DNA from 3 places in the Streptomyces sp. NPDC056373 genome. Region 2 is predicted to be linked to each of the others. Evidence: predicted binding sites of a transcription regulator. Region 2 holds the regulator's gene; each other region holds the start of a gene.

Region 1 (10,600 bases), on a different contig from region 2:
GCCGCGTCGGGCCCGGGCAGGCCGCCCTGCCCGCGCCGCGCGGCCGACGAGTCGTTCGCCGGGCCGCTGCCCGAAACGCCCCTCTGACTGCTCATCCCGTCCTCAGCCCCTCAGCGCGTCGAGCTGGTCCAGGAACCACCGGGCCGGTGGCAGGGCCGTCGCCGCGGCGGACAGGCGCTTGGTGCGTTCGGCGCGTTCCTCCGGGCGCATCGACAACGCCTCGTGCAGAGCCGTCGCCGTGCCCGTGATGTCGTAGGGGTTCACCGTGATCGCGTCCTCGCCCAGCTCCTCGTGTGCCCCGGCCTCCCGCGACAGCACCAGCGCGCAGCCCGCGTCGGAGACGACGGGGACCTCCTTGGCGACCAGGTTCATGCCGTCGCGGATGGGGTTGACGAGGGCCACGTCGGCCAGCCGGTAGGCGGCCAGCGAGCGGGCGAAGTCGTCCTTGACGTGCAGCACGACCGGCTTCCAGCCCGGCGTGCCGTACTCGGCGTTGATCTCGTCCGCCAGCCGCTGCACCTCGGCCGTGTAGTCCCGGTACACCGCGAGGTCCTGCCGGGAGGGGTAGGCGAAGGCGACGTGCACCACCTGCTCGCGCCATTCGGCGTGTGCCTCCAGCAGCCGCCGGTAGGCCAGCAGGCCGCGCACGATGTTCTTGGACAGCTCGGTGCGGTCCACCCGGACGATGGTGCGGCGGGCACCGCCGTCCGGAGCCGGGCCGATCTCCTGCCGCAGCGCGGCCATCCGCTCCTCGACGTCCGGCTCGTGGGCCCGCTCGCGCAGGAAGTCCGCGTCGGCGCCGAGGCCGTGCACCCCGACCCGGGTGCCGCCGAGCCCGCCCGCGAACCGCTCGGCGCACGCGGTGAACGCCTCCGCCCACCGCTCGGTGAGGAAGCCGAGGCGGTCCGCGCCGAGCATGCCGCGCAGCACCTGCCCGGCCACGTCGTCCGGCAGCATCCGGAAGTACTCCGGCGGCGCCCACGGCGTGTGCGAGAAGTGCCCGATGCGCAGGTCGGGCCGCAGCTCGCGGAGCATGCCCGGCACCAGCGTCAGGTGGTAGTCCTGCACCACGACCGCCGCGCCCTGCCCGGCCTCCTCGGCCAGCGCCTCCGCGAACGCCCGGTTGTACGCCTCGTAGGACGCCCACTGGCGCCGGAACTCCGCGTCGAAGACCGGCTCCAGCGGTGTCTGGTAGAGCATGTGGTGCACGAACCACAGGACCGAGTTGGCGATGCCGTTGTACGCGTCGGCGTGCACGTCGGCCGGGATGTCCAGCATCCGCACGCCGCCCTCGCCGACGCCGCGCCGCACCGCCTCCCGGTCGCCGTCGGACAGCGCCGAGCAGACCCACAGCGCGTCCGCGCCGGAGCCGATCGCCGAGAGCCCGGAGACCAGCCCGCCGCCGCCCCGTTTGGCCTCCAGCGAACCGTCCTCGCCCACCGTGTACGAGACGGGACCCCGGTTGGAGGCCACCAGCACCTGCGCAGCACCGTTCGTCGAAGCCATAAGCCTCAACCTAGCCCGGCCCCCGAACGCTCAAACGTGCGGATCTGCCGCGCCCGGCCGAAAACGGCCCCGGTCAGGCCGCTCTCCGCTCCTGGTACTCGGCGATCTCCACCATCGGCGGACGCTCCTCGGTGTCCACGGAGTACGTCCGCGGCTCGAAGCCGTCCGTGCCCCGCTCGAACTGCGTCAGGGACGGCCGGATCAGATGCCCGCGCGCCAGCCGCAGCTGGGCCGTGCGGTAGATCGCGGCGGCCATCCGGCCCAGCGCCTGCCCGTCCTGGTGCCGGTGCTTGCGCACCCCCACGTCCACCTGGGCGAGGGCGTCCAGGCCCACCAGGTGCAGGGCGTCCACCAGCATGCCCAGCTCCACGCCGTACCCGACCGGGAACGGCAGCTGCTCCAGCAGCGAGCGGCGGGCCGCGTACTCGCCGCCGAGCGGCTGCACGAAGCCCGCCAGCTGCGGCCAGTGCATGTTGAGCAGCGGGCGCGCCATCAGCTCGGTGACCCGGCCGCCCTGCCCGGCCGCGCCGGCCAGCGGCCGGTCGTACATGGCCTTCACCAGGTCCACGTCCGGGTCCGTGAGCAGCGGGCCCACGATCCCCGTGACGAAGTCGGACGAGAAGTCCTTCAGGTCCGCGTCGACGAAGCAGACGATGTCCCCGCGGGTGACGAGCAGCGAACGCCACAGCACCTCGCCCTTGCCGGGCACGGCGGGCAGGCGCGGGAGTATCCGGTCCCGGTGCACCACCCGCGCGCCCGCGGCGGCGGCCACCTCGGACGTACGGTCGGTCGACCCCGAGTCGACGACGACGAGCTCGTCGACGAGAGGGACCTGCCGCATCAGGTCGTGACGGATGACGGCGGCGATGTCCCCGACCGTCTCCTCCTCGTTGAGCGCGGGCAGCACGACACTGACCGTCCGGCCCGTGCGCTGCTTCGCGGCGAGAATCTGATGGAGCGGGCGGTCGTTCGCGGACCAGGAACGGGCGCTCAGCCAGCGCTCGACTTCTTCCAGCACCGTGGCGGCTCCTTTGCGTGTTCTCTGCGGGACGGACTGCCCGCCGCGGTAGCGGCTGACGGGTACAGTCATCTCGCGGTTCGGACGACTGTCTCAACTGTCCTGGTCGTCGGTTACAGTCTTGAACAAGGCGGATGACCATCGCATGTCCGGGGTCACCCGCCGCCTACAACCACATACAGCTCATCCAGAGGGGCAGAGGGAAACGGCCCGATGAAGCCCCGGCAACCCTCCAGTCGGTACTCGTAGGTCACTGGCGACCACATGCGCGAGGCTCCCGGCTCGGGAAGGTGCCAAATCCGTCTCACGGCGAGATGCGTCGTGAGGAAGATGAGGAGAAAGGGCCTCGCCTCACATGGCTGCGCAGACTGTTGCAAGCACCACAGAATCCACCGTAGACCTCGGCCCCGCCGCCGCGCTCAGCTGCCGCGAGTGCGGCCACCGTGTGCCTCTCGGCCCGGTCTTCGCGTGCGAGGAGTGTTTCGGTCCGCTGGAGATCGCCTACGACTTCTCCGCCTACGACACCGAAGAGCTCCGCAAGCGCATCGAAGCGGGCCCCGCGAACATCTGGCGCTACGCCCCGCTGCTGCCCGTCCCGGCCGACGTGGCGGACAAGCCGAACATCAACCCGGGGTGGACCGCGCTGGTCAAGGCCGACAACCTCGCGCGCGAGCTGGGTGTCGACGCCGGCAAGCTGTTCGTGAAGGACGACTCCGGCAACCCGACGCACTCCTTCAAGGACCGCGTCGTCGCCCAGGCCCTGGAGGCCGCCCGCGCCTTCGGCTTCACCACGCTCTCCTGCTCCTCCACCGGCAACCTCGCCGGTGCGGTGGGTGCCGCGGCGGCCCGCGCCGGCTTCCGCTCGTGCGTGTTCATCCCGCACGACCTGGAGCAGGGCAAGGTCGTCATGGCCGCGATCTACGGCGGCGAGCTCGTCGGCATCGAGGGCAACTACGACGACGTGAACCGTTTCTGCTCCGAGCTGATCGGCGACCCGGCCGGTGAGGGCTGGGGCTTCGTCAACGTCAACCTGCGGCCGTACTACGCCGAGGGTTCCAAGACCCTGGCGTACGAGATCTGCGAGCAGCTCGGCTGGCAGCTCCCGGACCAGCTGGTCGTCCCGATCGCCTCCGGCTCGCAGCTCACGAAGATCGACAAGGGGCTCCAGGAGCTGATCAAGCTCGGGCTCGTCGAGGACAAGCCGTACAAGATCTTCGGTGCGCAGGCGCTCGGGTGCTCGCCGGTGTCGACGGCGTTCAAGGCCGGGCACGACGTGGTGCGGCCGCAGAAGCCGGACACCATCGCCAAGTCCCTCGCGATCGGCAACCCGGCGGACGGGCCGTACGTGCTGGACATCGCGCGGCGGACGGGTGGTGCGGTGGAGGACGTGACGGACGAGCAGGTCGTCGAGGCGATCAAGTTGCTCGCGCGGACCGAGGGTGTGTTCGCGGAGACCGCGGGTGGGGTGACGGTGGGTGTGACGAAGAAGCTGATCGAGAGCGGGGCCCTCGACCCCACCAAGACCACCGTCGTGCTCAACACCGGAGACGGCCTCAAGACGCTGGACGCGGTGGCCGGGACGGGGCTGACCGCGACCATCCGGCCCAACCTGGACTCGTTCCGTGAGGCCGGGCTGGTCTGATCGTTGTTCGCTGCGGGCCGGTGGGGGCTGGTCGCGCAGTTCCCCGCGCCCCTGAGGGCGCGCCCCAGCCGTAGCTCAAGAAGAACCGGAGGACATGTCCGATGAGCGTCACCGTTCGAATCCCCACCATCCTGCGTACCTACACCGGCGGGCAGGCCGAGGTCGCCGCCGAGGGCGGGAACCTCGGTGAGGTCATCGCCGATCTGGAGAAGAACCACACCGGGATCGCCGCCCGTGTGCTGGACGACCAGGGCAAGCTGCGGCGGTTCGTCAACGTCTACGTCAACGACGACGACGTGCGGTTCGAGCAGGGGCTGGAGACGGCGACGCCGGACGGTGCCGGTGTGTCGATCATTCCCGCCGTCGCCGGCGGCTGAACCGGTCGACCGGCTTGATTGTTACCTTCGGTAACGACGGTCACTGAGAGTTTATCGAATTGCCCCCTCCGTGAGAGAAGCGGAGGGGGGCAATTCTGCGTGGTTGAGCGGGGTACAGTTGGGGAACGCGGTCCCGATTCCCTGATCGGAACCCTGAATTCCCGCTACGAGCCCGACAAGATGTAGCCAAAGTGTGTACGTCTTTTGCGGCTTTTGTTCCTTTTGTGTGGCCCGACTTGCCCTGAATTCGGGCGAATTCTCCCCACATTCCGGACCCTGCGCGTCCAGAATTCTCGTCCGATTGACCTGTTGCAGACGGCAGTTGGACAGATACATTCAGCCGCGGTCGACGCGTTCCGGCGCACGCCCCCAACCGTGGGGGGTGAGGTCTGACCCGGGTCCGCGAAGTGTGGATCTGTGCAAGGGCCAGTAATAGGGGAGTTAGGCATGGCTCAGGGCACCGTCAAGTGGTTCAACGCGGAGAAGGGGTACGGCTTCATCGCGGTCGACGGTGGTGCGGATGTTTTCGTCCACTACAGCGCGATCCAGATGGACGGCTACCGCACCCTTGAAGAGGGTCAGCGGGTCGAGTTCGAGATCTCGCAGGGTCAGAAGGGACCGCAGGCCGACATGGTTCGCGTCGCTGCCTGAACGCGCACCACGACCAACGCATCAAGCGACCGGTCTTCTCTGAAGGGCCCGTACCCCCCGGGGTGCGGGCCCTTCGGCCTGCTCGGGCACCTGCCGGGCGGTGTTCGCGGGCGGCTGACGCCCCCGCCCGATCCCCGGGAGGCGCTTGCGCCCGCCCGTCACCCGACCGCCACCCCCCAATGAGCTCCCGCTTCGCGAGAGCGCCTTGCACTCAGCATGCCCGAGTGCTAATCATTGCGTTAGCACTCTGAAGGTGAGAGTGACAACGTAAGGACCGGGTCGGTGAGGCCCGCAGGCCGGGTGGGGAAGGAACCCACGAGGCAAGCGAGCCGTCCGTCGCGGGCGCGGGCGCGGTCCGAAGTAATCACCCCCAGTCCTGGAGGGACCACTTCACATGGCCAAGATCATCGCGTTCGACGAGGAGGCGCGGCGCGGCCTCGAGCGCGGCATGAACCAGCTCGCGGACGCCGTCAAGGTGACGCTCGGCCCCAAGGGCCGCAACGTCGTCCTCGAGAAGAAGTGGGGCGCGCCCACGATCACCAACGACGGTGTCTCCATCGCCAAGGAGATCGAGCTCGAGGACCCGTACGAGAAGATCGGCGCCGAGCTGGTCAAGGAAGTCGCCAAGAAGACGGACGACGTCGCCGGTGACGGTACGACCACCGCGACCGTTCTCGCCCAGGCCCTGGTCAAGGAGGGTCTGCGCAACGTAGCCGCCGGCGCCAACCCGATGGCCCTCAAGCGCGGTATCGAGCGCGCCGTCGAGGCCGTCTCCGCCGCCCTGCTGGAGCAGGCGAAGGACGTCGAGACCAAGGAGCAGATCGCTTCCACGGCCTCCATCTCCGCCGCCGACACCCAGATCGGCGAGCTCATCGCCGAGGCCATGGACAAGGTCGGCAAGGAAGGCGTCATCACCGTCGAGGAGTCCCAGACCTTCGGTCTGGAGCTGGAGCTCACCGAGGGTATGCGCTTCGACAAGGGCTACATCTCGGCGTACTTCGCCACCGACATGGAGCGTATGGAGGCCGTCCTCGACGACCCGTACATCCTGATCGCCAACTCGAAGATCAGCAACGTCAAGGACCTGCTGCCGCTCCTCGAGAAGGTCATGCAGTCGGGCAAGCCGCTGCTGATCATCGCCGAGGACGTCGAGGGCGAGGCCCTGTCGACCCTGGTCGTCAACAAGATCCGCGGCACCTTCAAGTCCGTCGCCGTCAAGGCTCCGGGCTTCGGCGACCGCCGCAAGGCGATGCTGCAGGACATCGGCATCCTCACCGGCGGCGAGGTGATCTCCGAGGAGGTCGGCCTCAAGCTGGAGAACGCCACCGTCGACCTGCTGGGCAAGGCCCGCAAGGTCGTCATCACCAAGGACGAGACCACCATCGTCGACGGTGCCGGCTCGACCGACCAGGTCAACGGCCGCGTCAACCAGATCCGCGCCGAGATCGAGAACAGCGACTCGGACTACGACCGCGAGAAGCTGCAGGAGCGCCTGGCGAAGCTCGCCGGCGGCGTCGCGGTCATCAAGGCCGGTGCCGCCACCGAGGTGGAGCTCAAGGAGCGCAAGCACCGCATCGAGGACGCCGTGCGCAACGCCAAGGCGGCCGTCGAGGAGGGCATCGTCGCCGGTGGTGGCGTGGCCCTGCTGCAGGCCTCCCAGGTCTTCGAGAAGCTGGAGCTCGAGGGTGACGAGGCGACCGGCGCCAACGCCGTGAAGCTCGCGCTGGAGGCCCCGCTGAAGCAGATCGCCGTCAACGGTGGTCTCGAGGGCGGCGTCGTCGTGGAGAAGGTCCGCAACCTCACCGTCGGCCACGGCCTGAACGCCGCGACCGGTGAGTACGTCGACATGATCGCCGAGGGCATCATCGACCCGGCGAAGGTGACCCGCTCTGCCCTGCAGAACGCCGCCTCCATCGCCGCGCTGTTCCTCACCACCGAGGCCGTCATCGCCGACAAGCCGGAGAAGGCCGCCGCGCCCGCCGGCGGCGGCATGCCGGGCGGTGACATGGACTTCTGATCGACCCCCTGGGGATTTCCCGGGTCGATCGGCGTCCTTACCGAGGGCGGCACCCCCTGTTACGGCAGGGGGTGCCGCCCTCGGGCGTGCGCGGGATCACAGTGGGGGCGGGATGGCGGGGCGGGACCGGGTGGTTGAAAACTAGGTCCTATGCGTGTGCACATACTGACCGGTATGCGTGCACTGTCCGGTATCCGAAGGAGCCCCACGTGACCGTCGCCGCCTCCGCCTCCCGCGCCGCCGAAATCCTGTCCCGGCCCGTAACGCTGGGCGGCCTGACCGTTCCGAACCGGATCGCGATGGCGCCGATGACCCGCATGTTCTCCCCGGGCGGTGTACCCGGCGAGGACGTCGTCTCGTACTACGCGCGCCGCGCCGCCGCCGGAGTCGGCCTGATCGTCACCGAGGGCACCTACGTCGGCCACGAGTCGGCCGGGCAGAGCGACAGCGTGCCGCGCTTCCACGGCGACGAGCAGCTCGCGGGCTGGGCGAAGGTCGCCGAGGCGGTGCACGCCGCCGGCGGCACGATCGTGCCGCAGCTGTGGCACATCGGCATGGTCCGCAACCAGGGTGAGCCCCCCTTCGCCGACGCCCCCGCCGTCGGCCCCTCCGGTCTGCGCATCGGCGCCGACGAGCCCACCGGCAAGGCCATGACGCAGGCCGACATCGACGCCGTGATCGGCGCGTTCGCCGAGGCCGCTGCCGCCGCCGAGCGCATCGGCTTCGACGGTGTCGAACTGCACGGCGCCCACGGCTACCTGCTCGACCAGTTCCTCTGGGAGGGCACCAACCGCCGCACCGACGCCTACGGCGGCGACCGGGTCGCCCGCGCCAAGCTCTCCGAGGAGATCGTCGCGGCCGTCCGCGAGACCGTCTCCGCCGACTTCCCCGTCATCTTCCGCTTCTCCCAGTGGAAGCAGGAGGCCTACCGCGCCCGTCTCGCCGAGACGCCGGAGGAGCTGGAGTCCATCCTGGCGCCCCTGGCCGCCGCCGGTGTCGACGCCTTCCACGCCTCCACCCGCCGCTACTGGGTCCCCGAGTTCGACGACTCGGACCTGAACCTGGCCGGCTGGACCAAGAAGCTCACCGGCAAGCCGACCATCACCGTCGGCTCGGTCGGCCTGGACGGCACCGACTTCCTCAAGTCCTTCCAGGGCGAGAGCGCCGAGGTCGGCGACCTCGACAACCTCCTCGACCGCTTCGAGCGAGACGAGTTCGACATGGTCGCCGTCGGCCGTGCCCTGCTCCAGGACCCCGAGTGGGCCCGCAAGGTGCTCGACGGTCGCTTCGAGGAGCTGGCCCCGTACAGCCCGGCGGCGCTGAAGACCCTCAGCTGACCCGCCTCCGCACGGGGTGCCTGGATTCGCTCGCGCCGGTCAAGTCACACTGACCGGACGCTTGTTCACCGGCACCCCGTGAGGAGAACCCAGTGACGACGACCGACTCCCGCCCCTCGGCGGGCGGCGCCTCAGACCGGCCCGGCCCGGTGGTGCGCACCACCGCCGGCTCGGTACGCGGACGGACGGAAGACGGCCTCGCCGTCTTCCGCGGCATCCCCTTCGCCGCGCCCCCGGTCGGCGAGGCCCGTTTCCAGGCCCCCCGCCCCGCCCCCGCGTGGGACGGCATACGCGAGGCGTACGCCTTCGGCCCGCCGCCCCCGCAGGACCTCGGCAGCATGGCCGGCCCGGGCCTGATCGACGTACCCCAGGGCGACGAGTGGCTCACGGTCAACGTCTGGACCCCCGAGCCCGACCCGGCGGCCCGGCGTCCGGTCATGGTGTGGATCTACGGCGGCGCCTACAAGCTCGGCCACGCCGGCAGCCCCGGCTACGACGCCCGCCGCATCGCGGCCGACGGCGACCTCGTCGTCGTGTCCCTCAACTACCGCGTCGGCATGGAGGGCTTCGCCCACATCGAGGGAGCCCCCGCCAACCGCGGACTGCTCGACCAGGTGGCCGCGCTGGAGTGGGTGCGGGACAACATCGAGTCCTTCGGCGGCGACCCCGGCCAGGTCACGGTCTTCGGCGAGTCGGCGGGCGCGGGTTCGGTGGCCTCGCTGCTGGCCATGCCGCGTGCGGCCGGGCTGGTCGGGCGGGCGATCGCGCAGAGCGTGCCGGGGACGTTCTTCTCCGACGCCCTGGCCCGCGACATCGGCACGGCCCTCGCCGCGGAGCTGGGCCTGCGCCCCACGGTCGCCGACCTGTCGACGATCGCCCCGCGCGAGCTGACCTCGGCGGGTGAGACGCTCGGACCGAAGATGCCCCAGCACATCGACCGCTGGGGCCGGGCGGCGCCGACCGTCACGCCGTTCTCGCCGGTGGTCGACGGTGACGTGCTGCCGACGAGCCCCTGGCAGGCGCTGAGGTCGGGCTCCGCGAAGGACGTCGAACTGCTCGTCGGCCACAACCGCGACGAGTACCGCCTGTTCATCGCCATGGCGGGGCAGCTCGGCCAGGTAGCCGACGAGAGGGCGGCCTCGGCCCTGCGCCTCTTCGCGCCGGGCGGTGAACAGGCGTACCGGGACGCCTTCCCCGACGCCTCCCTGTCCGAACTCTACGAACGTGTGCAGACGGACTGGCTGTTCGGCATGCCCTCCCTGCACCTGGCCGAGGCGCAGCGCGCGGGCGGCGGACGCGCGCACGTCTACGAACTGACCTGGCCGGCCCCGGGCAACGGCGGTGCACTGGGCGCCTGCCACGCCCTGGACATCCCGCTGCTGTTCGGCACGTACGCGGCGGACCTGGGGCTGCTCCTGTTCGCGGGCACGGAGCCGTCCGCCGAGGCGCTCGCCCTGTCGTCCCGCTTCCGCGCGTCCTGGACGTCCTTCGCGCGCTCGGGCGACCCGGGCTGGCCGGCGTACGACGACGAGCGGCGGCTGGTGCAGGTACTGGACACGGAGCCGGAGGTGCGGGCGTACCCGGAGGAGGCGTCACGGCGGCTGTGGGAGGGGTACGAGTTCCTGCCGCTTCCGCTGCTGTGAGGAGCGGTAGTTGAGTGCGATCGCGTCGATCACCTGCCGGTGATCACGCCACCGCCCACCCCGCTTCGGAGTCTGATCCGGCAGCGACGGCTCGATCAGGGAAGCAGGCTCCTCGGGCGCCGTCGGCCACCTGCAGGGGGCGCCTGAGGAGCACTACCAAAGAGACGTCGATCGCATCGATCGAAGGATGCCGTCGCGCCGCCCGTGATCCAGAGTGCCGGTCATGATGCGAACAGACACGGCCGCCTCAGGCGGTAGTTGGAAGACGCTTCCTCCGATACGTCACCATGCATGGTTCCCCGGCCGGATCATAGGGGGAGCGGCTCTCGTCCTCGGCCCTGTGGTGTGGTCAGCCGGGCTGCTTCTGCGGTACCTCACCCACGACTCGGTTGTCCTCGCCCCTGGCCGA
Region 2 (7,926 bases):
GGGGCGCAGATCGGATGCACGAATCTGACCGTCTTCGTACCGGTCTTCGACCACAGGAGTAGCACTGTTCTCACTCATGGCGGCCCACTTCGGTAACTCGGCGCTTATGGGCGAGGTCAGTCTGTCACTCTGTCGGCATCGACTGTGGCGTATTCGTACGAACTGCCCGGGGAGCTGTCCATGGGGGCCATTCCGACGCAACGGGAGACCGCCTCCCGTGCCTCAGAAGCGCCTGCACCCGCTTGGGAGACGCCCGTGCCCATTCAGGAGGGGCCTGTTCCCGTCCAGGAGGGGGCCGTTCCTGTTCAGGAGAGGCCCGTTCCCGAGGAGCCCGCACCGGCGGCGGAGGCGATGACGCCGTCCGCCGGGGCGCTCGCGTCCGATCCACGCGCACCCGCCCGCACGGCGCCCGGGCCCGCCGCCGAGGCGCCCGCACCGGAGCGCGCGCGGGCGCACGCGACCCTGCCCGGCAGTTCCCTCGCCCCGGGCGCCGCGCGCGCCCTGGTGCGCGAGGCTCTTGCCGAGTGGGCCGGGCTCGGACTGCCCGGCGCCGAGCACCTCACCGACCGCCTCGCCGACGACGCCGCGCTCGTCGTCAGCGAGCTCGTCACCAATGCCGTCGTGCACGCCGGCACCGACGTGGAGACGGAGTTCCGCCTGGAAGGCGGCACGGGCGGCGCCCCGGACACGGCCGTGGTCGTCGAGGTGTCCGACCACCACCCCTCCCGTGCCCCGCGCGGCGGCGAGCCGGAGACCTGGCACGACACCCCCGAGTACGGGCGTGGCCTGCGGCTCGTCGGCGCGCTCTCCGAGGCGTGGGGGGTCACCTACCGCACGGGCCGCAAGACCGTGTGGGCCCGGCTGCTCGCCGGCGCGTGCGCGGCGGACGAGCAGATCGAGGCGTACGCCGGGGAGCACGCGTCGGCGCGCGGCCTGCGGATGGCGGAGATCCTGGCACCCGAGCCACGCCCGGAGGCGGAGGAGGCCCTGCGGGCCGGAGGTGGCGGCGGAGACAGCTGGGACCCGCGTGAGGACCGAGAACCGTGGGGCTCACAGGTCAATGGAGACCTACGGGGCAAGGGAGGCTCACGGGGCATCAGGGACGGCGACGGCCGCGAGCCGTGGGATTTACGGCACGGGGGCTCACAGGACGGCGGAGAGCCGCGAGACCCGTGCCAGGAGCGGGAGAAGGAAGGCCACAACGAAGAAAGTCCGGGCCACGACGGAGGAACACGGCCCCGGCCCGGCTCAGGTGAGTCCCGTGACCTGCGTGACTGGAGCGACCTCCGGGACTGGCGGGACCGGCACGAGAACCGTGACGGACGGAACGGGCCCGACGGGGCCTGGCTCGGCCGCGGTGCCCTGTCCTTCCTCGCCGAGGCCTCCGACCTGCTCGCCGGCCAGCTCGACGAGGACCTCGTCGCGGCCCTCGCCGGCCAGCTGATCGTGCCCCGGCTGGCCGACTGGTGCGCGGTGTGGCTGGAGGACGAGGCCACCGCGGGCGGCTGGAGCGGCGGGGGCGGCCTGGGCGGACCACGCCTCGCCCGGGTCTGGCACGGCAGTGAGAACCGGATCGAGGAGCTGCGCCGCGCCCTGGAGAAGGACCCTCCGCAGCCGTTCGACCCGATGGGCGCCTCCCCGTTCGAGCGCGGCCGCGACCAGGGCGGATCCGGGCCCGTCGACTGCCCCTGGCCGGGCGAGGCGCTCGGGGACGACGCTCCCGGTTCGGCCCTGGCGTACCGCCTGGTCGCCGGGGGACGCCCGCTGGGCACCCTCGTCATCGGGCGGTCCGGACCGGCCGGCTTCCCCGACGAGATCACCGGCCTCGTCGAGGACCTCAGCCGCCGGGTGGCCCTCGCCATCGGCGCCGCCCGCCAGTACGCCCGGCAGGCCACCATCAGCGCCGTGCTCCAGCGCGGGCTGCTGCCCGGCGCCGTGGCCGAGATCCCCGGCGTGCGCAGCGCCCTCGTCTACGAGCCGTACGACAAGGGCGGCCCCAGCGGAGACTTCTACGACCTGTTCCCGGCCGGCGACGGACGCTGGTGCTTCGCCGTCGGCGACGTCCAGGGCAAGGGGCCCGAGGCGGCCGTCGTGATCGGCCTGGCCCGGCCCTGGCTGCGGCTGCTGGCCCGTGAGGGGTACAGGGTCGCCGACGTCCTCGACCGCCTCAACCAGCTCCTGCTCGACGACGCCATGGAGGCCGCCGACGCCGCCGCCCGGGCGCTGGTCGCGGCCGGCGCGCGCCCCACCCCGCCCGGCGACGGTCCCCAGACCCGCTTCCTGTCGCTGCTCTACGGCGAGCTCGTCCCCTTCGAGGGCGGTGTGCGCTGCACCGTCGCTTCCGCCGGGCACCCGCTGCCCCTGCTGCTGGGGGCGGGCGGGGAGGTGCACACGGCCGCGCAGCCCCAGACCCTCCTCGGGGTCGTCGAGGACGCCACCTACACCAGCGACAGCTTCGAGCTGCGGTCCGGCGACACCCTGCTGTGCGTCACCGACGGAGTGACCGAGCGCCGCTCGGGCTCCCGGCAGTTCGACGACGGGGACGGGCTCGCTGCGGCTCTGGCCGGGTGCGCCGGCCTGGACGCGGAGCTGATAGCCGAGCGGATCAAGCGGCTCGTGCACGAGTTCGGGGCGCGGCCTCCGGCGGACGATCTGGCGCTGCTGGTGCTCCAGGCGGACTGACCGCCCGGGTGCTGGACAATGGAAGGCATGCCTTCCGCACTCCCCGACGGCGAGCCCGTCCCCGACGACGGCGCGCTGCCCGCGTCCGCCCTCGCCGGGGCCGCCGACCGCCCGCTCGGGTTCTACCTGCACGTCCCGTACTGCGCGACCCGCTGCGGCTACTGCGACTTCAACACCTACACCGCGACCGAGCTGCGCGGCACCGGCGGCGTGCTGGCGTCCCGCGACAACTACGCCGAGACACTGGCCGACGAGATCCGGCTGGCACGCAAGGTGCTGGGCGACGACCCGCGGCCGGTGCGCACGGTGTTCGTGGGCGGCGGCACGCCCACGCTCCTGGACGCCGGTGACCTCGTACGGATGCTGAAGGCCGTGCGGGACGAGTTCGGGCTGGCGGAGGACGCCGAGGTCACGACCGAGGCGAACCCGGAGTCGGTCGATCCCGCGTACCTGGCCGCCCTGCGCGCGGGGGGCTTCAACCGGATCTCCTTCGGAATGCAGAGCGCCCGGCAGCACGTGCTGAAGGTGCTGGACCGCACCCATACGCCGGGACGGCCCGAGGCGTGTGTGGCGGAGGCCCGGGCGGCCGGGTTCGAGCATGTGAACCTCGACCTGATCTACGGCACGCCGGGGGAGTCCGACGACGACTGGCGGGCGTCGCTGGACGCGGTGCTGGGGGCCGGGCCGGATCACGTGAGCGCGTACGCGCTGATCGTCGAGGAGGGGACGCAGCTTGCCCGTCGTATCCGCCGGGGCGAGGTGCCGATGACCGACGACGACGTGCACGCCGACCGGTACCTGATCGCGGACGAGGTGCTCTCGGGCGCCGGGTTCGAGTGGTACGAGGTGTCGAACTGGGCGACCTCGGCCGCCGGGCGGTGTCTGCACAACGAGCTGTACTGGCGGGGGGCCGACTGGTGGGGGGCCGGGCCCGGGGCGCACAGCCATGTGGGCGGGGTGCGGTGGTGGAACGTGAAGCATCCGGGGGCGTACGCGGCTGCGTTGGCGGCGGGGCGGTCGCCGGGGGCGGGGCGTGAGGTGCTGAGCGACGAGGATCGGCGGGTCGAGCGGATTCTGCTGGAGTTGCGGCTGCGGGAGGGGGTGCCGTTGTCGCTGTTGCGGGATGAGGGGCTGGCTGCCTCGCGCAGGGCGTTGTCGGACGGGCTTCTGGATGCCGGGCCGTACGAGGAGGGGCGGGCGGTACTCACCTTGCGCGGGCGGTTGCTGGCGGACGGGGTTGTTCGGGACCTCGTGGACTGAGGCGCTCGGCGTGGGGGCTGGGGGCGGCGCGCATGCCCGAAGCGGCGGCGGCACGGGTGGGCGCAGCCGGGGCGGCGCGCATGACCGCTGTCAGGGAGCCGTGACGAAGTCGATCAGTTCTTCCACCCGGCCCAGCAGCTCCGGCTCCAGGTCCTTGTAGGAGTGAACCCCCGACAGGATCCGCTGCCAGGCGGCCCCCGTGTTCTCCGGCCAGCCCAGGGCCCTGCACACACCTGTCTTCCAGTCCTGGCCGCGCGGGATCCGGGGCCAGGACTCGATGCCCAGGGCCGACGGTTTCACCGCCTCCCAGACGTCGATGTACGGGTGGCCGACGACCAGCGCGTGTTCGCTCTCCACCGACTGGGCGATGCGCCACTCCTTCGAGCCCGGCACGAGGTGGTCCACCAGGACGCCCAGCCGTGCGTCCGGCCCGGGGGCGAACTCGGAGACGATCGACGGCAGGTCGTCGACGCCCTCCAGGTACTCCACGACCACGCCTTCGATGCGCAGGTCGTCGCCCCACACCTTCTCGACCAGCTCGGCGTCGTGCCGGCCCTCCACGTAGATGCGGCCGGCGCGGGCGACCCGCGCCCGTGCGCCGGGGACGGCCACCGAACCGGAGGCCGTGCGGGTGGGACGCGCGGGGCCGCCCGGAGCCGGGCGGACCAGGGTCACCACCCGGCCATCGAGGAGGAAGCCACGCGGCTCCATCGGGAAGACGCGGTGCTTGCCGAAGCGGTCCTCCAAGGTCACCGTGCCCGCCTCGCAGCGGATCACCGCACCGCAGAAACCGGTCCCCGGCTCCTCCACCACCAGGCCCGGCTCCGCCTCGACCTCGGGCACCGGCTTCGGCTTCTTCCACGGCGGGGTCAGATCGGCGGAGTACTGGCGCATTCGGATGACGATAGGAGAAGGCGCACGGCGATCACCGCGACACGCCGAAACGCGCTGCCAGCGCGTCCCGTTGCGCCCGCACGAACGCCGCGTCCACCACCGCTCCGTGACCGGGCACGTACACGGCGTCCTCACCGCCCAGGTCGAGCAGCCGGTCCAGTGCGGCCGGCCAGTGCGACGGCACCGCGTCGGGACCCGCCTGCGGCTCACCGGACTCCTCGACCAGGTCGCCGCAGAACACCACCTCCGGATCCCCGGGCACCAGCACCGCCAGGTCGTGCGCCGTGTGCCCCGGGCCGACGTTCGCCAGCAGCACCTGGCGTCCGCCGCCCAGGTCGAGCGTCCACTCGCCGGAGACCAGGTGGCCGGGCGGGACCAGCCGCTGCGCCGCCTCCAGGGCCGCGGGCGCCGCGAGGCCCTGACGCACCCCGTCCTCGCGCAGTTCCTCGCGGTCCCGCGCCCGCGACAGCAGCGCGTCCACGCCCACCGCGCCGAACACCTCGGTGTCCGGGAACGCCGCCGTGCCGAAGACATGGTCGAAGTGCGGGTGGGTCAGCGCGAGATGTGTCACACGGTGACCGGTGAGTGCCCGCGCCTGCGCGCCCAGTTTCGCGCCCTCGGCGAGGCTCGACCCCGAGTCGATCATGAGGGCCGCCCCCTCGCCCGCGACCAGCCCGATCGTGCAGTCCCACACCGGAAGCCGGCACCGCCCCACCCCGGAGGCCAGGCGCTCCCATCCGAGGTCTTCCCAAGTCACCGTCATACGGCGACGCTAGCGGTGCGCCCCGCTCGGGGCACGGCGGCGCACGACCAGCCTTGCCGGGGGTGTACCCCACCGCCGTACACTGGGCCGGGGAATGCTGGCACTCGCACGCGCAGAGTGCCAGGCTCGACAGGCAGGACAACGGGCGGACGACTTCTGGAGGTGTGCGCGATGCTCAGTGAACGCAGGCTTCAGGTGCTGCGCGCCATCGTCCAGGACTACGTCGGCACCGAGGAGCCGGTGGGCTCCAAGGCCCTCACCGAGCGGCACAGCCTCGGCGTCTCCCCGGCGACCGTCCGCAACGACATGGCGGCCCTGGAGGACGAGGGGTACATCGCCCAGCCGCACACCAGCGCCGGGCGCATCCCCACCGACAAGGGCTACCGGCTGTTCGTCGACAAGCTCGCGGGCGTCAAGCCGATGACCGCGCCCGAGCGGCGCGCGATCCAGAACTTCCTCGAGGGTGCCGTCGACCTCGACGACGTCGTGGCGCGCACGGTACGGCTGCTCGCGCAGCTCACGCGTCAGGTCGCCGTCGTGCAGTACCCGTCGCTGACCCGTTCGACCGTGCGGCACGTGGAGTTGCTCTCCCTGGCGCCCGCACGCGTGATGCTCGTGCTGATCACGGACACCGGGCGGGTCGAGCAGCGCATGGTCGACTGCCCGGCGCCCTTCGGCGACGCCTCGCTCGCGGATCTGCGCGCGCGGCTCAACAGCCGTGTGGCGAACCGCCGTTTCGCGGATGTGCCGAGTCTGGTGGAGGATCTCCCCGAGGCGTTCGAGCACGAGGACCGGGGTACGGTCTCCACGGTGCTCTCCACACTTCTGGAGACGCTCGTCGAGGAGAACGAGGAGCGGTTGATGATCGGCGGCACCGCCAATCTGACCCGCTTCGGGCATGACTTCCCTCTCACGATCCGGCCGGTGCTGGAGGCGCTGGAGGAGCAGGTCGTGCTCCTCAAGCTGCTCGGCGAGGCGAAGGATCCGGGCGTGACCGTACGGATCGGTCATGAGAACGCCCACGCAGGACTCAACTCCACGTCCGTCGTGTCGGTCGGCTACGGTTCGGGCGGCGAGGCAGTCGCCAAGCTCGGCGTGGTCGGACCGACCCGCATGGACTACCCGGGAACGATGGGAGCGGTACGCGCAGTGGCACGGTACGTCGGACAGATCCTGGCGGAGTCGTAGTGGCCACGGACTACTACGCCGTACTCGGCGTGCGCCGCGACGCGTCGCAGGAAGAGATCAAGAAGGCCTTCCGGCGGCTCGCACGCGAGCTGCACCCGGACGTCAACCCCGATCCGAAGACCCAGGAGCGGTTCAAGGAGATCAACGCCGCTTACGAGGTGCTGTCGGACCCGCAGAAGAAGCAGGTCTACGACCTCGGCGGCGACCCGCTCTCGCAGGCCGGAGGCGGCGGCGCGGGCGGCTTCGGAGCCGGCGGCTTCGGGAACTTCTCGGACATCATGGACGCGTTCTTCGGTACGGCGTCGCAGCGCGGACCGCGCTCGCGCACCCGCCGCGGCCAGGACGCGATGATCCGTATCGAGGTCGAGCTCGACGAGGCGGCCTTCGGTACGACCAAGGACATCCAGGTCGACACGGCCGTCGTCTGCAACACCTGCAGCGGTGAGGGCGCGGCCCCGGGCACCTCCGCCCAGACGTGTGACATGTGCCGCGGCCGCGGTGAGGTCTCGCAGGTGACCCGGTCCTTCCTGGGCCAGGTCATGACGTCCCGCCCCTGCCCGCAGTGCCAGGGCTTCGGCACGGTCGTCCCGACCCCGTGCCCGGAGTGCGCGGGTGACGGCCGGGTCCGGTCCCGCCGTACGCTCACGGTCAAGATCCCGGCCGGTGTCGACAACGGCACGCGGATCCAGCTCGCCGGTGAGGGCGAGGTCGGGCCCGGTGGCGGTCCGGCCGGTGACCTCTACGTCGAGATCCACGAGCTGCCGCACAGCACGTTCCAGCGGCGCGGCGACGACCTGCACTGCACGGTGACGATCCCCATGACTGCGGCGTCCCTCGGCACGAAGGTGCCGCTGGAGACGCTCGACGGCATGGAGGAGGTCGACATCCGCCCGGGCACCCAGTCCGGCCAGTCGATCCCGCTGCACGGCCGGGGTGTCACGCATCTGCGCGGCGGCGGACGCGGCGACCTCATCGTCCACGTCGAGGTCCAGACCCCGACCAAGCTCGACCCGGAGCAGGAGCGCCTCCTGCGCGAGCTCTCCAAACTCCGCGGCGAGGAACGCCCCACGGGTCAGTTCCAGCCGGGTCAGCAGGGGCTGTTCTCGCGGTTGAAGGATGCGTTCAACGGGCGCTGACGC
Region 3 (10,600 bases), on a different contig from region 2:
ACAATGAAGCTGTTCAGCCGGACCCAGGGGGGCCGGAGGCGAGGCCATGACCTTCGTACAGCTCATCGAATGCAGGACCAGCCGGCTCGACGAGATGAACCGGCTGATGGACCGGTGGGTCGAGCAGACCAAGGGGAAGCGGACCGCGTCGCACAGTGTCGTGGCGACGGATCGGGCCGATGCCTCGCACATCGTGGAGATCGTGGAGTTCCCGTCGTACGAGGAGGCGATGCGCAACTCCGGGCTGCCGGAGACCGACCGGATCTTCCAGGACATGGTGGCGCTCTGCGAGGAGACGCCGACCTTCACGGACCTGGACGTGGTGCGGGACGAGCAGCTGTACGCGGCCACCGCGCGCAGGTTCTTCGAGCTCGCGCCGGGCCGGGGGGACGCGCCGCCGTTCAACGACGTGTTCGTCGAGGACTACCACGACCACGATCCCGCCAACGTGCAGGACGTCATCGGGCTGGACGCGCTCCGGCGCGAGGTGGAGGTGTGGCGGGGCGGGTTCGACTTCTCGTTCACCGTCGAGGACCAGCTGGCGCAGGGCGACCGGGTGTGCACCCGTTGGTCCTGGAAGGGGCACCACCAGGGCGACTTCCTCGGGATTGCGCCGACCGGGAAGGACGTCACCATGACCGGGACGACCGTCCACCGCTGCACTGCGGACGGGAAGATCGCCGAGGGCTGGTGGCAGTACGACCGGCTGGGGCTGATGCAGCAGCTCGGGGTGCTCGATCCGCTGGAGCTGTGACCGGCGGGACCTACGGCAGAGGCCCCCGTTCCGCCTGGGCGGAACGGGGGCCTCTGCTACGAGGCCGGTGCCTCAGTGGGCGTGGCCGTGGCCGTGGCCGGCGGCGGCCGGCTCCTCCTCTTCCTTCTTCTCGACGACCAGGGTCTCGGTCGTGAGGAGGAGGGAGGCGATGGAGGCGGCGTTCTCCAGGGCGGAGCGGGTGACCTTGACCGGGTCGATGACGCCGGCCTTGACGAGGTCGCCGTACTCGCCGGTGGCGGCGTTGAAGCCCTGGCCCTTCTCGAGCTCGGCGACCTTGGAGGTGATGACGTAACCCTCCAGGCCGGCGTTCTCGGCGATCCAGCGCAGCGGCTCGACGGCGGCGCGGCGGACGACCGCGACACCCGTGGCCTCGTCGCCGGTCTTGCCGAGGTTGTCCTCGAGGACCTTCACGGCGTGGACGAGCGCGGAGCCACCACCGGAGACGATGCCCTCCTCGACCGCGGCGCGGGTCGCGGAGATGGCGTCCTCCAGACGGTGCTTGCGCTCCTTGAGCTCGACCTCGGTGGCGGCACCCACGCGGATGACGCACACGCCGCCGGCCAGCTTCGCGAGGCGCTCCTGGAGCTTCTCGCGGTCCCAGTCGGAGTCGGTGGACTCGATCTCGGCCTTGATCTGGGCGACGCGGCCCTGCACGTCGTCCTTGTTGCCGGCGCCGTCGACGACCGTGGTGTCGTCCTTGGTGACGGTGATGCGGCGGGCGGAGCCGAGGACGTCCAGACCGACCTGGTCGAGCTTGAGGCCGACCTCCTCGGAGACGACCGTGGCGCCGGTGAGGACGGCCAGGTCCTGCAGCATCGCCTTGCGGCGGTCGCCGAAGCCGGGGGCCTTCACGGCGACGGCGTTGAAGGTGCCGCGGATCTTGTTCACGACGAGGGTGGACAGCGCCTCGCCGTCGACGTCCTCGGCGATGATCAGCAGCGGCTTGGAGGCGTTGGACTGGATGACCTTCTCCAGCAGCGGCAGGAGGTCCGCGATGGCGGAGATCTTGCCCTGCGTGATGAGGATGTACGGGTCGTCCAGGACGGCTTCCATGCGCTCCTGGTCCGTCACGAAGTACGGCGACAGGTAGCCCTTGTCGAAGGCCATGCCCTCGGTGAAGTCCAGCTCCAGGCCGAAGGTGTTGGACTCCTCGACGGTGATGACACCGTCCTTGCCGACCTTGTCCATCGCCTCGGCGATGAGCTCGCCGACCTGCTGGTCCTGGGCGGACAGCGCGGCGACGGCGGCGATGTCGGACTTCTCGTCGATCGGGCGGGCCGTGGCGAGCAGGTCCTCGGAGACGGCGGCGACGGCGGCGTCGATGCCCTTCTTCAGGGCGGCCGGGGAGGCACCGGCGGCGACGTTCTTCAGGCCCTCGCGCACGAGCGCCTGGGCGAGCACGGTGGCGGTGGTCGTACCGTCACCCGCGATGTCGTTGGTCTTGGTCGCCACCTCCTTCACCAGCTGGGCACCGAGGTTCTCGTACGGGTCCTCGACCTCGACCTCGCGGGCGATGGTCACACCGTCGTTGGTGATGGTGGGAGCGCCGAACTTCTTGTCGATGACGACGTTGCGACCCTTGGGGCCGATCGTCACCTTGACCGTGTCGGCAAGCTTGTTGACGCCGCGCTCGAGGGCGCGACGGGCGTCCTCGTCGAACTTCAGGATCTTCGCCATGGGAGCGGTTCAGCCCTCTCGGAAAATGTGGGTGAAACGAACCGCGCCCCCGACGCCCGGCTTCATACGGTCGCGGGGGCCAGGGGCGCAGTTCACTGCAAAGCTGGTAAAGCGGGGTGAATTACTTCTCGACGATCGCGAGCACGTCGCGAGCCGAGAGGACGAGGTACTCCTCGCCGTTGTACTTCACCTCGGTGCCGCCGTACTTGCTGTAGAGCACGACGTCGCCGACGGAGACGTCGAGCGGAAGACGGTTGCCGTCCTCGAAGCGGCCCGGGCCCACGGCCAGGACGACGCCCTCCTGGGGCTTCTCCTTGGCGGTGTCCGGGATGACCAGGCCAGAGGCGGTGGTCTGCTCGGCGTCGAGCGGCTGGACCACAATGCGGTCCTCGAGCGGCTTGATGGCAACCTTGGAGCTGGTGGTCGTCACGATCCGACCTCCCCCTTCGGAGATCTCACGGGGTTAACTGTCTGAGGTGGCGACCAGGTGGATCCGTCGTCGCGGGTGCCGGACCTGCCCGTCGCTGTGTTGGCACTCTCCAATGGGGAGTGCCAGAGCCGAGACTATGACTGTGATTAGCACTCGGTCAAGCGGACTGCTAATTGCCGACGGCGCGTCGGGCCGTCGTTCTCTCCAGGTGGTCCTCGAGCCGCCCCACCCGCAGCCCCCTCGCCCGGATCTCGCGCAGCAGTCGCACCGTCCGTTCGGCCAGGGTCGGGGGCCCCGCCCCGTCCGAGAGCACCGAGACGATGTCGCCGGGCCGCAGGCCGGGCTCGCCGCGCGTGTAGGCCAGTTCGCCGTCGGCGTTCAGGGTCGCGCGCCACAGGACGACCGCGGTGATGCCGCAGCCGGCGGCGGCGCGCAGGGTCACCCGGTCGTACGTGCCGTAGGGCGGGCGGAAGAGGCGGGGGTCGATGCCGAAGCGGGAGCGGAGTTTGTGCTGCTGGCCGCAGATCTCGGCGCGCTGGCCGGCGTAGGGCAGGCCGCGCAGGGCGGCGTGGTCGAGGGTGTGGTTCTGGATGGACGCGCCGACCGCCCGCAGCCGGGCCAGGTGGCCGTAGCCGGGTCCCACGACGCTGTCCGTGAGGAACATGCTGACCGGGAGCCGCCGTTGCCGGACGAGGCCGACGAAGCGGGGGTCGCGTTCGGCGCCGTCGTCGTAGGTGAGGAAGACGACGGGTTCGCGGGTGGCGACGTGGTCCACGACGGGCGGCAGCCGGCGCGTGTCGGGCGCCCCGCGCGCCGGGTCCCGGGCCCGGTCGTCGCCGGTGCCCGGCCGCTGAGGCGCCGCCCCGGAGCAGCCGGCCAGCAGGGCCGCGCACAGCAATACGGCGGCCTGGCGCCTCACAGGTAGTCCTCCAGCCGCCCGACCGCGTATCCCTGGGCCGTGACCTTGTTCAGGAAGCGGCGGATCATGTCGGCCATGGTGCCCTTCCACTGGTCACGACCCCGGAAGTGCGTCAGGACGATGTCGCCCGGGTGCAGCTTCCGGCCCCCGTCGCGGTACTCCCAGTGGTCGGCGAAGACCTCCTCGTTCCACAGGGGCACGTAGGCGATGCCGCATTTCTTGGCGGCCCTCAGGGTCGCGCGGTCGTAGCTGCCGTAGGGCGGGCGGAAGAGGGTGGGGCGTTTGCCGAACCGCCTCTCCATGTAGCGCTGCATGCCGCAGATCTCGCGCTTCTGCTTCCGGTAGGACATGCCCCGCAGGTTGGGGTGGTTGAGGGTGTGGTTGTGCAGGACCACGCCCCCGGACTGCATCTTCCGGAAGTAGGGGGTGTCGTTCCTGACCAGGTAGCCGCTGAGGAAGGCGCTGTACGGGACGTCCAGATCGCTCATCATCCGCAGGAACGCCGGGTCCTTCTCGGCGCCGTCGTCGATGGTGAGGAAGACGACCTTGTCCTGGGTGGGGACCCTGGTGAAGACGGGCGGGAGGTCCAGTTCCCGGTGGCCGTCCACCTCGAAGCCCTTGCGGGTCCTCATCCTGGGCTTCTTCGCGGGGGCGGGCGGGGCGGCCGACGGGGTCCTGCGCAGACCCCAGCGGTGCGCGGCGGCGGCCCGGGCGGCGTGCGCGGCGCGCAGCTTGGTGGCGTAGGAGTCGAGCGCGCGGGCCGGAGCCGCGTCGAGGGGCTGCTGGCCGCCGGCCGGGGTGACACGGTCGCCGCCGTCCTGCGCGCAGCCGGAGGCGATGGCGGCGAGGACGAGCACGGCGAGGACGATCCGTACACCGGCGGACGCCCGTCCCGACGCCCGACTTTTGTCATTTTGTACGACTGCTCGCATGGTGCCGGATCCTCGCAGCCCCTGCCGTCGCCCCCGGTCCGACACCTCGGCCGGCGCCTCGTCATCCACCGACTGGCCCACACGAGGCGGGACCCGGGAGCACAGGGCACGGGCGGCGATCCGACGACCGGCCCACCCGACTGCGCGCCCACGAGCACCACCGCCGGGCGGCTCACCAACCGGCGACCGGCCCGCACACCGACGGGACCCACGAGCGGCCGGCCACTGGCAGCGCCCGCACCGGGCCGGTCGCCGCCGGACCGGCCACCGCCCCCCGCTGCGCGTGTCCGACAATGATCCGGTGAACGACCTCGCCCTCCTCCTCACCCCCGAAGGCCGCGCCCTCCTCGACGAGGTGCGGGACACCGATCCGGCGCAGGAGCTGGCCGTCGCGACCCGGCTGCGCCGCGAGCACCCCGCCGAGCTGGTGTCGGCGGCGCTCGGCCAGGCACGGCTGCGGCAGCGGGCGGTGGCGAAGTTCGGGGCCGAGGACGCGGGCCGGATGTTCTTCACGCCCAACGGCGTCGAGCAGTCGACCCGGGCGAGCGTGGCGGCCTACCGGGCCCGGCGCATGGCCGAGGCGGGCATCACCTCGGTCGCCGACCTGTGCTGCGGCATCGGCGGTGACGCGATCGCGCTGGCCCGCGCCGGAATCCGGGTCCTGGCCGTGGACCGGGACCCGCAGACCGCCGCCGCGGCCCGGGCCAACGCCGACGCGCTGGGCCTGGCCGGGCTCGTCGAGGTGCGGGAGGCGGACGTGACGGAGGTGGACACGGCCGGTTTCGACGCCGTCTTCGTGGACCCCGCCCGGCGCGGCGGACGCGGCCGGATCTTCGACCCCGAGGCCTACTCGCCGCCCCTGTCCTGGGCGGTCACCGCGGCCCGCCGGGCCCCTCGCGCCGCCGCGCTGAAGATCGCCCCCGGCATTCCGCACGAGGCGGTCCCCGAGGACGCCGAGGCCGAGTGGATCTCCGACGGCGGGGACGTCAAGGAGGCCGTGCTGTGGTTCGGCACCGAGCCGGGGGCCGTCCGGGCGACCCTCCTGCCGGGCCCCCGCACCCTGCTCTCCCGCGGCCTGCCCGACCCGGACGTCCGCCCGCCCGGCCGCTACCTCTACGAGCCCGACGGCGCCGTCATCCGCGCCCACCTGGTCGCCGAGGTGGCCGACCAGGTCAACGGCGGCCTGCTCGACGCGACCATCGCGTACGTCACGGCCGACGCCCTGCGTCCGACCCCGTACGCCACGGCCTACGAGATCACCGACCACCTGCCCTTCAACGTCAAGAAGCTGAAGGCCCTCCTGCGGGAACGGCAGGTCGGCACGCTGACCGTGAAGAAGCGGGGCTCGGCGGTCGAGCCGGAGGAGCTCCGCAGGAAGGTCAAGCCGCAGGGCCCGCACGCGGCGACGGTCTTCCTGACCAGGGTCGCGGGGGCACCGGCGATGCTGATCGGGCACCCGGTGCGGGCGTGACCGTCAGGGGTGCCCGTCGCTGCTCGGGCACCCGGTGCGGCCGGGACCGTCAGGGGCCCGTCGCTCATCGGGCGCACCGCCCGGCGCAGCCCTCAGACCTGCCCGGCACCCCGTCGGGCATCCCGCCCGGCGCAGCCCTCGGACCTGCTCAGCACCCCGACCGGCACCCCGTCCGAACGGCACTCCTCACTGCTGCTCCGTCGCCCGCCTCAGCAGCAGTTCCCGCTCCCGTTCGTTCCGGGTCAGGGACGCCGCCCGCTCGAACTCCGCCCGGGCCTCGCGCGTACGGCCGAGGCGGGCGAGGAGGTCGCCGCGGACGCTGGGCAGCAGGTGGTAGCCCCGCAGGGCCGGTGCGCCGGCCAGGGCGTCGACGAGGGCGAGGGCCGGGGCCGGGCCGTCGGACATCGAGACGGCCACCGCGCGGTTCAGCTCCACGACCGGGGACGGGGAGCGGGCGGCCAGGAGGCCGTAGAGGGTGGCGATACGGGCCCAGTCGGTCTCCTCGTAGGTGTACGCGTGCGCATGGCAGGCGGCGATGGCCGCCTGCAGGGTGTACGGGCCCGGGGCGCCGGAGGAGGTGGCCTCGGCCCGGCCCAGCGCGGCGATGCCGCGGGCGATGAGCATGCGGTTCCAGCGGGAGCGGTTCTGGTCCTTCAGGAGGACCGGCTCGCCGGACGGGCCCGTGCGGGCCGCCGTACGGGAGGCCTGGAGCTCCAGGAGCGCGGTGAGGCCGTGCACTTCGGGCTCCTTCGGCATCAGGGCCGAGAGCACCCGGGCCAGGCGCAGGGCGTCCTCGCACAGGGACGGGCGGAGCCAGTCGTCGCCGGCCGTGGCGGCGTACCCCTCGTTGAAGATCAGGTAGATGACGTCGAGGACCGAGCCGAGGCGGGCCTCGCGGTCGGCGCCCTGAGGCACCTCGAAGGCGATGTTCCGCGTCGCGAGGGTGCGTTTGGCGCGGACGACGCGCTGCGCGATCGTCGGCTCCGGGACCAGGAAGGCGCGGGCGATCTCGGCCGTGGTCAGGCCGCCGAGCAGACGCAGGGTGAGGGCGGTGCGGGCCTCGGTGGACAGGACGGGGTGGCAGGCGGTGAAGACCAGGCGCAGCAGGTCGTCGTCGATGTCGTCGGGATCGGCGGGCTCCTCCGGGGGCGACACGGCCGACAGGTCGCGGCCGATCTCCGCCAGCTTCCGGGCGTAGTTCTCCCGGCGCCGGACCAGGTCGACGGCACGGCGGCGGGCGGTGGTCATGAGCCAGGCGCCCGGGTTGTCGGGCACCCCTTCCCGCGGCCACTGCTCCAACGCCGCGACCAGCGCGTCCTGCGCGAGCTCCTCGGCGATGCCGACGTCCCGGACGACCCGGGTGACACCGGCGATGATCCGGGGCGACTCCATACGGAAGACGGTCTCGATCGCCTCGGCGGCACGGTCGGGCCGCGGCCCGGGGGGCCGGGCCGACTGCGGAGCCGGGGCCGGCTCCGATGGCGGGCCCGGCTCCGAGGCCGAAGACCGCTTCGAAACCGATGCAGGGGTCGGCTCCGAAACCGGGGCGGGCTGCGAAGCCTCGGCCGGTTCCGGGGCCGGGGCGGGCTGCGAAGCCTCGGTCGGTTCCAAGGCCGGGGCGGGCTGCGAAGCCTCGGCCGGTTCCGAAACTCGGGCGGGCTGCGAAGCCTCGGCCGGTTCCGGGGCCGGGGTGGGCTGCGGGGTCACAGTCCACCATCAGACACCCGTGGTGCCGCCCGGCCAAGCGGAACCGGCGCGCGGGTCGTGCGGGGCCCGGCACGGCCCTCGCGCCGCCGCACCGCACACCGCCCGAACGTGCTGCCGGTCTCCTCGGTGTCGGTCAGTCCTCGGCGATCTGCCGGACCTCGGCGGTGATCGTCCAGTAGTCCTCGTGCACGGACAGGAACCGCTTGGTCCACTCGATCGCCTCGGCCTTGTCCCTGCACTGGCTGATCGAGTAGCCGCCGATGACCTCCTTGGACTCGGTGAACGGCCCGTCGGTGACGGAGAGCTGCCCGCCCTCCCAGGTCACCCGGCTGCCGTCCGAGGTCGGCGTGAGTCCGGCCGTGTCGAGCATGACCCCGGCCTTGGTGATCTCCTCCAGCAGCGTGCCCATGCGTTCCATGAGCTCGGGGCTCGGCCCCTCGGCGGGGGCGTTCTTCTCGTCGATGCGGATCAGGGTGAGAAAGCGCGGCATGGTGACTCCTCGGGGTGTGCGGGGCGGGGGCCTTCCCCGCTCTCACCCCTGCGTCGATCGGGGGCCCACCGGATCGACACGGTCGCCGGATTTCTTCGAAGAACTTTTCCGGGACGCCTTTTCCCAGGTCAGCGCAGCGACTCCCACAGCTTCCCGGCCTCGGGTTCCTCGGCCACCACCCGGTTGGGATCCGACGGCGCCTGCACCACGGGCATCATCACCGTCCGTACCCCGCTCGCCGAGAGGCCCCGCAGGCTCTGCCCGAGGCGGGTCAGTTCGGCGAGGGAGTCCAGGCCGGTGTCGGTGGTGAGACCGGCGGTGACCGTGTCGGCGACGCGGTACAGCTTGGCCGGGTCGGTGAGCAGGTCCTGGGAGGAGATCTGCTCCAGCAGGGCCTTCACCAGCTTCTGCTGAAGGCCGATGCGGCCCAGGTCGCTGCCGTCGCCTATGCCGTGCCGGGTGCGCGCGAGCGCGAGGGCCTGGACGCCGTCCAGGTGATGGGTGCCCGCCTTCAGCCGCAGGTGGCTGTCCTCGTCGGCGATGTCCTCGTCCGTGGTGACGGTGACGCCGCCGAGCGCGTCGACCAGCCGGGCGAAGCCGGAGAAGTCGATTTCGAGGTAGTGGTCCATGCGGACGTGCGTCATCGCCTCGACCGTCTTCACCGCGCAGACCGGGCCGCCCACTTCGTACGCGCTGTTGAACATGGACCGGTGGGCGACCTGCGTCGAGCCCCCGGAGGGGCGCGGGCAGGACGGGCGGGTGACCAGCGTGTCGCGCGGGATGCTCACCACCGTCGCGCCGGCCCGCCCGGCGTCCAGATGGACGACCATCGCCGTGTCGGAACGGGCGCCCGAGCTGTCACCGCCGCCGAGCCTGCGGTTCTCCTTGCCGCTGCGCGAGTCCGAGCCCAGGACCAGGATGTTGAGGGCCCCGCTCGGTACGGCCGGGGCCGAGGGCGAGGGTGTGGTCACCGGCTTCGGCGGCCGGTTGTCGCCCAGCGCACTGTCGATGTCGACGCCGGTGATGTTGTCGCTGAGATGCCAGTAGGCCCAGCCGGCCGCTCCGGCACCCAGCACCAGCGTCCCCGCCAGGGTGAGGGCGGCGATCCTCAACGCTCTCGACCGCCGGCCGGCTTCTGTGTCCTGGTCCCCGTGATGTCCCGTCACGAGCAGGAACGTAAGTCCGAATTGTTACGGGCAGGGAGCTCAGGGCAGCCTTTCTTCGGAAATTCTCAGATTCGGGACGCGAACCCGTCGAAAGTTTCGACAGCGCAGCCGACTGACTTCGGCTCGGATGCGAAGTGTCCGAAACACGTCCCCCCTTTCCGCCCCTAAGGCTGCGCCGGACCCGCCGTACTGCTGCGCACCACCAGGCTCGTCGCCAGCTCCACGCGGGTCGCCGCCGGCGCCTCCTCGTCCCGCCCGAGATCGAGGAGCAGCTTCGCCGCCGCCTCGGCCATCTCGGTCAGGGGCTGCCGCACGGTCGTCAGCGGCGGCCCGACCCAGGGCGCCACGGGCAGGTCGTCGAACCCGACGACACTCAGGTCCTCGGGGATGCGCAGCCCCAGCTCACGCGCGGCCTCGTACAGCCCGAGCGCCTGCAGGTCGTTCCCGGCGAAGACCGCGGTCGGCCGGTCCGGGCGGCGCAGCAGCTCCAGGCCCAGCCGGTAGCCGGCCTCGTGATGGAAGTCGCCGGTCGCGATCAGGGCAGGATCGACCGGCAGTCCGGCCGTCTCCAGCGCGGCCCGGTAGCCGTCGATCCGGGCCCGGCTGCACATCATCTGCGAGGGTCCGCTGATCGCGCCGATCCTGCGGTGCCCCAGCTCGACCAGATGCCGGGTGGCCGCGAGACCGCCCTGCCAGTTGGTCGCGCCGATGGACGGCACGTCGGCGCCGGGGTCGCCGGCCGGGTCCATCACCACGAACGGGATGGACCGGCTGGTCAGCAGCGCCCGCTGCGACTCGTCGAGCCCGGACAGGACCAGGATCACGCCGTGCGGCCGGCGCGCGGCGACCTGGTCGGCCCAGGTCCGCCCCGGGGTGAGCCGCCCCGCGCTCTCGGACAGCACCACGCTGAGGCCGGCGTCCCGGGCCACGTTCTCCACACCCCGGATGACCTCCATGGCCCAGGCGCTCTCCAGCTCGTGGAAGACCAGGTCGATCAGGGGCGACCGGGTCGCCTCGGCACGGCGTCGCCGGT

The links. Region 2 encodes HrcA, which represses chaperone genes, less so after heat shock. Its sites were predicted from a motif close to TTNGCACTCNGNNNNNCNGAGTGCNAA; they were not measured.
Region 1: the regulator HrcA is predicted to act here: its motif matches at 5,399-5,425, upstream of groL (chaperonin GroEL).
Region 3: the regulator HrcA is predicted to act here: its motif matches at 2,982-3,008, upstream of groES (co-chaperone GroES).

What each region holds. Positions count from the first base shown of each region.
Region 1 is NZ_JBHJPX010000017.1:155,302-165,901, forward strand. Features, by position in the region: gene otsB (trehalose-phosphatase) at 1-95, opposite strand, end outside; gene ACFCXS_RS31900 (trehalose-6-phosphate synthase) at 103-1,506, opposite strand; gene ACFCXS_RS31905 (glucosyl-3-phosphoglycerate synthase) at 1,580-2,524, opposite strand; SAM riboswitch class I at 2,705-2,861, shown strand; gene thrC (threonine synthase) at 2,880-4,166, shown strand; gene ACFCXS_RS31915 (MoaD/ThiS family protein) at 4,268-4,543, shown strand; gene ACFCXS_RS31920 (cold-shock protein) at 4,991-5,194, shown strand; gene groL (chaperonin GroEL) at 5,589-7,211, shown strand; gene ACFCXS_RS31930 (NADH:flavin oxidoreductase) at 7,421-8,548, shown strand; gene ACFCXS_RS31935 (carboxylesterase/lipase family protein) at 8,641-10,191, shown strand; gene ACFCXS_RS31940 (hypothetical protein) at 10,532-10,600, shown strand, end outside.
Region 2 is NZ_JBHJPX010000004.1:433,522-441,447, reverse strand. Features, by position in the region: partial or broken gene ACFCXS_RS11160 (HAMP domain-containing protein) at 1-78, opposite strand, end outside; gene ACFCXS_RS11155 (SpoIIE family protein phosphatase) at 352-2,682, shown strand; gene hemW (radical SAM family heme chaperone HemW) at 2,710-3,942, shown strand; gene ACFCXS_RS11145 (DUF3097 domain-containing protein) at 4,033-4,836, opposite strand; gene ACFCXS_RS11140 (MBL fold metallo-hydrolase) at 4,868-5,599, opposite strand; gene hrcA (heat-inducible transcriptional repressor HrcA) at 5,771-6,787, shown strand; gene dnaJ (molecular chaperone DnaJ) at 6,787-7,923, shown strand.
Region 3 is NZ_JBHJPX010000001.1:470,087-480,686, forward strand. Features, by position in the region: gene ACFCXS_RS02135 (ester cyclase) at 47-754, shown strand; gene groL (chaperonin GroEL) at 827-2,452, opposite strand; gene groES (co-chaperone GroES) at 2,574-2,882, opposite strand; gene ACFCXS_RS02150 (polysaccharide deacetylase family protein) at 3,052-3,831, opposite strand; gene ACFCXS_RS02155 (polysaccharide deacetylase family protein) at 3,798-4,733, opposite strand; gene ACFCXS_RS02160 (methyltransferase domain-containing protein) at 5,035-6,204, shown strand; gene ACFCXS_RS02165 (RNA polymerase sigma factor) at 6,391-7,614, opposite strand; gene ACFCXS_RS02170 (YciI family protein) at 8,045-8,401, opposite strand; gene ACFCXS_RS02175 (LCP family protein) at 8,530-9,573, opposite strand; gene ACFCXS_RS02180 (LacI family DNA-binding transcriptional regulator) at 9,732-10,600, opposite strand, start outside.